2 regions of the Roseburia sp. OF03-24 genome follow, and region 1 is predicted to be linked to the other one. Evidence: riboswitches for the same ligand, from Rfam matches in the RefSeq annotation. Region 1 holds a riboswitch; the other holds the start of a gene.
The links. Region 1 has a riboswitch for thiamine pyrophosphate ahead of thiT (energy-coupled thiamine transporter ThiT). Riboswitches for the same ligand answer to the same signal wherever they lie in the genome.
Positions count from the first base shown of each region.

Region 2: linked by a shared signal. The riboswitch ahead of thiC (phosphomethylpyrimidine synthase ThiC) and the one ahead of thiT (energy-coupled thiamine transporter ThiT) in region 1 are both predicted to bind thiamine pyrophosphate.

Region 1 is NZ_QSCK01000018.1:69,919-74,351, forward strand. Features, by position in the region: gene DXA60_RS10760 (cupin domain-containing protein) at 1-479, opposite strand, end outside; gene DXA60_RS10765 (sugar O-acetyltransferase) at 603-1,232, shown strand; gene thiT (energy-coupled thiamine transporter ThiT) at 1,358-2,041, opposite strand; TPP riboswitch at 2,448-2,568, opposite strand; gene DXA60_RS10775 (ABC transporter substrate-binding protein) at 2,681-3,754, shown strand; gene cysG (siroheme synthase CysG) at 3,773-4,433, shown strand, end outside.
Region 2 is NZ_QSCK01000006.1:42,796-47,228, forward strand. Features, by position in the region: gene DXA60_RS04115 (PIN domain-containing protein) at 1-682, opposite strand, end outside; gene thiC (phosphomethylpyrimidine synthase ThiC) at 748-2,052, opposite strand; TPP riboswitch at 2,147-2,270, opposite strand; gene DXA60_RS04125 (sigma-70 family RNA polymerase sigma factor) at 2,551-3,177, opposite strand; gene rlmB (23S rRNA (guanosine(2251)-2'-O)-methyltransferase RlmB) at 3,205-3,945, opposite strand; gene DXA60_RS04135 (Mini-ribonuclease 3) at 3,958-4,392, opposite strand; gene cysS (cysteine--tRNA ligase) at 4,409-4,433, opposite strand, start outside.

The DNA of each region.
Region 1 (4,433 bases):
TCTGTATTTTTATCGTAGTCTGGGAAGAAGTTCATATTTTCAGAAAGCAGCCGGAAAATATGAACAGACTTTTCCAGAATAATAAATGGTTGAATCTTAGTTATATTATTTTCATAGAGAATTTTAAGATCATGAAGAATAGTGTTTTGCCATTGAATAGACGGATTCAATTTCTGATAAGGGAAATGGCTGTTTTGTATCAGAGAATCTAAATAATTTTGTATAAAATAAGTATTTACAGAAAGAAGCTGTGGAGAGAGCAGAATACAGATAAAGAGACACTCTGCATGGGTATCGGAATAACCATAATGGAAGCAGCGGCTGTTGACGAAAATTCCCTCTCCGGTCTGTAATAAAATTTTCTGCCCATTGATATCATAAGCCATTTGTCCATCCAAAATCACAATAAATTCAAGATCGTCATGCCAGTGGCTGACAGCACGAAAATCAGGATAGCTTGACAGCTGTCCTTTTTTGATATATGCAGGGAAGTCCGGATTGTTATATTATTATGGCTGATTCTGGTATGAAAATCAATGGAAATTGTTTATTACAGAAAATATAAATGGTTAAAAAATTTAACAGAAACGGAGAAGAAAAAAATGGACATGAAAAAAAGAAGAGATATGCAGCTTGCCTATATTTCAGATGAGGCTGTTATGGAGGAACAGGTAAAATGCAGAAAAATCCTGCAAAAACTTAACTTTGCAGATCGTTCCGATTTTGATGAAATTGCAAAAACTGTAAAAGAACTTTTGGGAAAATCAGATGGTGCATGGATCAATCCGCCTTTTTATTGTGATTATGGTTCACATATCGAGGTAGGTAAAAATTTCTTTGCAAATTATAACTGTACGATTATAGATGTGGCAAAGGTAAAAATAGGTGATAACTGTCAGATGGCGCCGAATGTAGCTATTTATACGGCGGGGCACCCAATTTATCCTGATACCCGCAATTCTGCTTTTGAATATGGAAAAGAAGTTACCATCGGGGACAATGTCTGGTTGGGAGGAAATACAGTCGTCTGTCCGGGAGTACATATTGGAGATAATGTGGTAATTGGTGCAGGAAGTGTTGTTACAAAAGATATCCCGGACTGGTCGATCGCCGCGGGAAATCCATGCCGTGTTATCCGTAAAATAACAGAAGAGGATAAAAGAAAATTGTTTCATGACGAAGAGATTGATGATGAAGCATGGGAGATGATATGTGCGCAGAAGGAAAAATAAAATGACGGTGCGGGAGCATAACTTTCGTTGATAAAAGAAAAAGCCTGCGTGTACGAAATGTGTATATATTGCATTTCGTACACGCAGGCAAAAAAGTAGTTGTTGTGGAACAAAATAAAACAATGTTACGATTCCACGGCATTCTGTTTTACGCGTGCCATTGCTTTTGCAACCGGCGGGATACTGATGATGATTAAGGTAATGACTGCCTCCGGTACTAAGTAAGAAGCCTGATATCCCAATGAATAAAGTACCGGGTTCATACCTTCTGGTGCATAGGATGCGAAAAATACAACACCTGAGATCGTAGCGAATATAAAGCGTCCGATCACACCGACGATATATCCGATCTGAAGTCCCCATTTTTTCTTATTGAAAAATCCTGCAAGACCAAGTGCACCAAATGCAAGCGGGTAGTCAAGCAGCATTTGTGGAATGGTATAAAAAATCGGTTCGGTGACAAACTGTACCAGACCGTATGCCACGGCTGTCATGATCCCGACATAAGGACCGTACCAGTATGCGATCAAAACAATAAAAAGCATGGAAAGTAATGTGACAGAGCCGCCCATCGGCATTTCAAACAGTTTGATCATGGAACATACCACGGCAAGTGCGATGGCAACGGCAGAGTAAACGAGCTGTTTGGTTGTTAAGGCTGCCTTGCGGCTTGCATTTTTCTGACGCACAAACGCTGCAACGATGAGCAGTAATGCGATGATTACGACGACGATTACGATTCCGGTCACAGTAAGGTGTACGGAGCCGTCTCCCCAGGCGCCTTCCGGTGTAGCAAAAAAGTTATTCATAAATCCTCCTTGTTTGATTCTGGTATCAAAAGGTGGTTTTCAATTTTTGGCTGTCAAGTTGCACAAAGTCGGATCTATTTTGTTCCGTTGTCCGAAAATAAGAAAAACTAAGTATGCCTGATTTAGATTTTCCAGGAGTGACGTGTACGTCTTAAACGTCCCGTCCATGGGACGTTAAGACTTTTGCTGCCATCCATGGCAGCAAAACACTATGCATTAACAGGCATACTAAGATTTTCTAATTTTCTCCCAAAGTCACAAAACGAGTCCCAACTTTGTGCAATTTGACAATCGCTAAGTTGTGAGCCACCTTTTGACACCAGAATCCTAATTCATGATAATAGAATGTTCGCGGAGCGTACATTCTATTGTATACAAACACGGGGGATTGTTTCTTACCAGAATAAAGTAAATGAAAACGCTTTCTTACGCCGGTATTATCCGGGTCAAGTAATAAGGGTCGATGAAATCATCTCTCAGCACGTTGTAGATACCATGTGGTATAAATAGCACCCCTAGCATTTGTATGGAACGTTTCACACTATAGCAATTAATGATGAAAAAGTCAAATGTTGACAAAAAAAGCAACAAAAAATATAATGTCAAAAATGTAGAAACAACTTGCGGAGGATGAAAGACATGAAAAAAATTTATCAGAAACTGGCACTGACAGGCGTGCTTGCAGCACTGCTTCTTTCAGCTGGCTGCGGGGGAGCAAAGGAAACTTCCGCAAATGAAACGGCAGGGGATGTGCAGGCTGTTGGGCAGAAAACAGAAAGCACAGCGGATGCAGAGCAGACGGAATTGTATACAGAGACATTGGAAGCAGATACCGGGGCATTAGAAACAAATATTGAGGCGCAGACACAGGGTTATACGTTCACCGATGATCTTGGACGTGAGGTGACAGTGAAATCTGCAGATCGTGTGGCAGCGCTGATCGGTAGTTTCACAGATGTATGGATGTTAGCAGGCGGAAATGTTGTTGCAGCAGCAAATGATTCCTGGGAGAGCCTTGGTTTAGAACTTGATGAGAGTGTGGTAAATCTTGGAAGCATTTTGGAGCCGGATGTCGAGCAGCTCATTGCAGCGGAGCCGGATCTTGTGATCGCAAGTGCAAATACGGATGCGGATGTTGCATTGGAGGAAACACTGACAAAGGCAGGAATTACCGTTGCCTATTTTGACGTCGCGAATTTTGATGATTATTTAAACATGCTTTCCATCTGTACACAGATTACCGGCAGAGATGATCTCTATCAGAAAAATGGTCTGGATGTGCAGAAAGAAGTGGAAGAAATGAAGCAGAGAGCGGACGGCAGTAATCCGACTGTATTATTCCTTCGGGCAGCATCAAGCAATGTAAAGGCAAAGGGCAGTGACGGAAATGTCTGCGGAGAAATGTTAGCAGACCTTGGCTGTGTGAATATTGCAGACAGTGACGAGAGTCTGTTGGATGATCTTAGCATGGAGGCGATCATTGCGGCTGATCCGCAGTATATTTTTGTGACGATTCAGGGAAATGACAGTGATGCCGCTATGAAAAATGTAGAAGAACTTCTGACCTCTAATCCGGCATGGGCATCTTTGACTGCCGTGAAAAACGATCATTATTATATCCTTGATAAGCGCTTATTTAACTTAAAACCGAATGCAAAATGGGGAGAGGCTTATAAGCAGCTGGCAGATATTTTATACCCGGAGATGAAGTAAGAAAGGTTCGGTTTGAAAATGGCATATTTTCCGTTTTTTATTGATATAGAAAATAAAAAAGGTCTGATCGTGGGCGGCGGCAGGATTGCAGCACACAAGGCAGAAAAGATGAAGCCGTTCGGTGCAAAGATTATCATAATAGCACCTGATATCATGGAAAAATTAAAACAGGATCCGGTATTTTTGTGCGAGGAGCGTGCATTTGTGCCGGAAGACATCGAGGGCTGTGCATTTGTCATTGCGGCAACCGATGACAGAGAATTAAACCACAGGATCAGTGCATTGTGTCAGGAAAAAGGGATTTTAATCAATGTGGTGGATGACAAAGATTACTGCGTTTTTCTATTTCCATCCCTTGTGAAAGAGGGAAAACTGACCGCTGGAATCTCCACTGCAGGAGCCAGCCCGCAGATTGCGGCAGAATTAAGAAGCCACATAGCGAGAGAACTGCCGAATCAGATGGAAGAGATCCTTGATTATTTAGAATCGATCCGTGAACCTGCAAAAAAATTGATTGCAGATGACAAGATCAGAGCAAGATTTTTAAAAGAGACGGCACAGCTTTGCATGGATGAAAACCGTGTGCCGGATGAGAAAGAAACGATGCAGCGGATCAGAGATTATTGCCAGAGTGCGGAACAGACTGGATTGGAAAAAATTGTTAGTCTAGGCATGGTAA
Region 2 (4,433 bases), on a different contig from region 1:
TTTCATCCGGCATTTCCATCTGAATCTCTTCTGGTTCAGACATTTCTTCTGATTCCGCATATTTTTCCGTCTGTACCTGTTCTTCCGCAGTTACCGTTTCGTTTTTCATAGACTCAGCTGTCTGCCCTGTCGCAGCTTCTGTCTCGTGTTTCAGAAATTCTACGGTCTGCCCTGTCGCAGTTTCTGTCTCGTGTTTCAGAAACTCTGCCGTCTGCCCTGTCGCAGCTTCTGTCTCGTGTTTCAGAAACTCTGCCGTCTGCCCCGTCGCAGCTTCTGTGGAATTTTCCAAAAACTCTGCTGTTTTTGTCTTCTGCTGTAATCTGCGGCTTAATTCTTTTCCGCTGATACGCTGTACCGGCATATTACGCTGTTTCCAATAGCGGACTGCTGCATCAAATCCGGTATCATTTGAAACGATCACATAACAGTTTTCCTGATTTTCACACAACATATACCCAAGCTGTGTAACAAGCTGGAAATCAAGTGCATTGCTTCCCTCAAAACATTTTATAAACTCTGCTTCTTTCTCCGTCTCCTTTAATAACCTCACATTTTCGTAATTCATATGCGGACTTTTCTGCGTATAAAATACGATCACTTCCTCATCAGGCTGTGATGCTACCAGTAACGGCACCCATATATCTCCTACATTCTCACTGTCAACCAAATATATTCTTTTCATCTGATCACCGGCTGATCGAAACACATTTATTATAACATAAGACGGAATCATGCCTCTACTCTTTTTTACAGAATATCAATATATTCTCCCGCAAGTGCTTTATTCATGCTGCGTACTGCACAGAATTTTCCACACATGGAACAGGTATCCTCGTGTTCCGGTTTTCTGCTGTTCCAGATTGCTTTAGCCGTTTCCGGATCTATTGCACATTCCCACTGTGCATCCCAGTCTAATACACGTCTTGCATCTGCCATCTTATCATCGATCTCCCTTGCTCCACGGACACCCTTTGCAATGTCTGCTGCATGTGCTGCGATCTTCGATGCAATGATCCCCTGTTTTACATCCTCCACGTTTGGCAGTGCCAGGTGTTCTGCCGGTGTGACATAACATAAGAATGCTGCTCCGTTCTGCGCTGCGATTGCTCCGCCGATCGCAGATGTTATATGGTCATATCCTGGTGCAATATCAGTAACCAACGGTCCTAACACATAAAACGGTGCACCCATGCAGATAGTCTGCTGAATCTTCATATTTGCTGCGATCTGATCCATTGGCATATGTCCCGGTCCTTCTACCATAACCTGTACATCTTTCTCCCATGCACGTTTTGTCAGCTCTCCAAGTCTTACTAACTCTTCGATCTGGCACACATCGGAGGCATCCGCAAGACATCCCGGACGACAGGCATCGCCAAGCGAAATGGTAACGTCATGCTCACGACAGATTTCAAGGATCTCATCGTAATATTCATAAAACGGATTTTCTTCTCCAGTCATACACATCCACGCAAATACAAGAGAACCTCCGCGGGAAACGATGTTCATTTTACGCTTATGTTTTCGGATCTGCTCGATCGTTTTTCTTGTGATTCCACAGTGCAGTGTCACAAAATCCACGCCGTCCTCCGCATGCAGACGTACCACATCAATAAAATCTTTTGCAGTCAGTGTCGCAAGATCTCTCTGATAATGGATCACAGAATCATAGATCGGCACTGTACCGATCATAGCCGGACATTCTGCGGTCAGTTTTCTGCGGAACGGAATTGTATTTCCATGAGAGGATAAATCCATAATAGCATGTGCGCCCATATTGACTGCCGCCATAACTTTCTCCATCTCCACATCATAATCTTTGCAGTCCCTTGACACACCAAGATTGACATTGATCTTTGTGCGGAGCATGGACCCCACGCCCTCCGGATCAATACATGTGTGATGTTTGTTTGCGCAGATTGCAACTTTTCCCTCTGCTACAAGCGGCATCAGTTCCTCTACTGTCATACGCTCCTTTTTTGCCACGATCTCTAATTCTTTTGTCACAATGCCTTTTCTTGCTGCATCCATCTGTGTTGTATACTGTTCCATACATTTTCTCCTTTTCGCATGAAAGACTGCTGACGATGAGAATTTTTCTATGAATGATTTAAAAAATCTCCTGCCGCAAGTGCGACAGGAGATAACATCTTCCCAATACGCTCCCTACGACAGTATTAACTGACAGGTTCAAAGAGTCAGGTTTTAACCTTCTCAACTGCAATCTCTCCAGGCACTATCCCAGACATGCAGTCCCTCTGCGTTGTTTTCTATTATATTTTACCGACTCATTCAGTCTAGCGGAATCTATGATAGTTGTCAATATTTGTACAACAAAAAAGACAGCCGATGCTGTCTTTTTAGGAGAAGGTATTTTTACTATGGGGTATAGCAAAAACTATATATAATGTATTGGGGGGTTTTTACAGTCATTATAATAGCATGATTTTCTCAATAAGTGTTCACAAATGTTACAATTTTCTCTTTTATTTTTTATGCAACATGCACAATTATTTTTCGTAACAATCCACAAAAAAGCAGATAATTCTTTTACATCTTCCCCATTTCAGGATTCATCTCACGGATTTTTGCCTTAATACGCGAAAGCGCATTATCAATGGATTTTGGCGTCTTTCCCATCTTTTCTGCAATCTGCTGATAATGAAGTCCCGCAAGGTACTGGTCTAATACTTCCCGTTCCATCCTGCTTAAATGTGTCCGGAGCCTTTTCCAGAACTGCGCTACATTCTCCTGATCGATCATCATCTGCTCCGGATTGCCGATTCCATCCATCGTCAGTGTTTCCGCCAGCGGATATCCGTTTTCGCCGTTTTCTGAATAGAAAGAAACATAAGAATTAAGTGGTGCATGCTTCTTGCGGTTTGACGCCTCAACTGCCTTATATAACTGTCTTGTGATACATAATTCCGCAAAATGAAAAAAAGACGCTTCTTTCGTGTTATCAAAATCTCTGATTGCCTTAAACAGACCGATCATCCCCTCCTGGATCAGATCATCCGTCTCCCCACCGATTAAAAATACTGCATTTGCCTTTTTGCGGACCAGCGGTTTATATTTATCCAGAATATAATCCATGATCTTTCCGTCCGTATCACCGCTGTCTTTTAATACCGCGATCAACTGTTCGTCTGTCAAATCCTGATATGACTCTAACATGTTCCTCCCAAGACTCCCGCTGCAAATTTAGCGCATACGCTGCCGCACGATCTCATATGCAAGTACACCTGCTGCTACTGATGCGTTCAAAGAATCAATATCCCCCTTCATTGGGATGGACGCAACAAAATCGCAGTTTTCACGCACAAGTCTGCCAACACCTTCGCCTTCACTGCCGATCACAAGACCGATCGGTCCTTTCAGATCGAGATCATACATACAGGTTCCATCCATATCTGCGCAGACAAACCACATTCCTTTGTCCTTTAACTCTTTCATCGTTGCAGTCAGATTTGTTACCTTTGCAACCGGGGTATAGTTGATCGCTCCGGCAGATGTCTTTGCCACGGTAGCTGTCAGACCAACTGCACGGCGTTTTGGAATAATAACACCATGTGCCCCCGCAAGATTTGCGGTACGGATGATCGCACCAAGATTATGTGGGTCCTCAATATTATCCAGAATAAATAAGAACGGCGGCTCACCCTTTTCTTCTGCCAGTTTTAACATATCTTCCACCTCGGCATATTCATATGCAGCAGCAACAGCGATCACACCCTGGTGTTTTTTTGTCTCAGAAAGCTGGTCTAAGCGTTCCTTTTCCACAAAATGTACGATCGTGTCGTGTTTTTTTGCCTCTCTTACGATTGTGCGTACCGGACCGTCCTGACAGCCGTCTAACACAAATAATTTATCAATCGTTTTTCCGGAACGGAATGCCTCAAGCACCGCATTCCGGCCCTCTATTTTTAGCTCTTCGTAGCCCATTACTCTCTCCTTTTACATTTTCAGTGCAAGTTCGTCCACACCTGTCTTTACCAGTTCCACCAGACGTTCAAACTCATCTTTTAAATACAGATATCCCATCAGTGCCTCAAATCCGGTTGCTTTCCGGTAGTCTGACATTGTCGCATTTTTTGCCATTGTCGGCGATTTTGCATTTCTTCCGCGGCGGTACACTTCCGTTTCTTCCTCCGTCAGAACCGGAAGTAATTTCTCGATCATCTCCGCCTGTGTGTGTGCTTTTACAATCTGGCTTGTCCTCTTATGAAGCTCTCCTGCTCTCGTGTTTCCTTTTCCGACAACAACCGAACGGATCACCAGGTCAAATATCCCATCTCCGATATATGCTAACGTAAGAGGTGAATATGTCCGGATATCTACTTCACTGATCCCAAACTGTTCTTTAATATAGGAATCTATTCCTTTCCGCATCGGCATTTCCCCTCTCTCACGCTTTGTGCCAGATCACACCT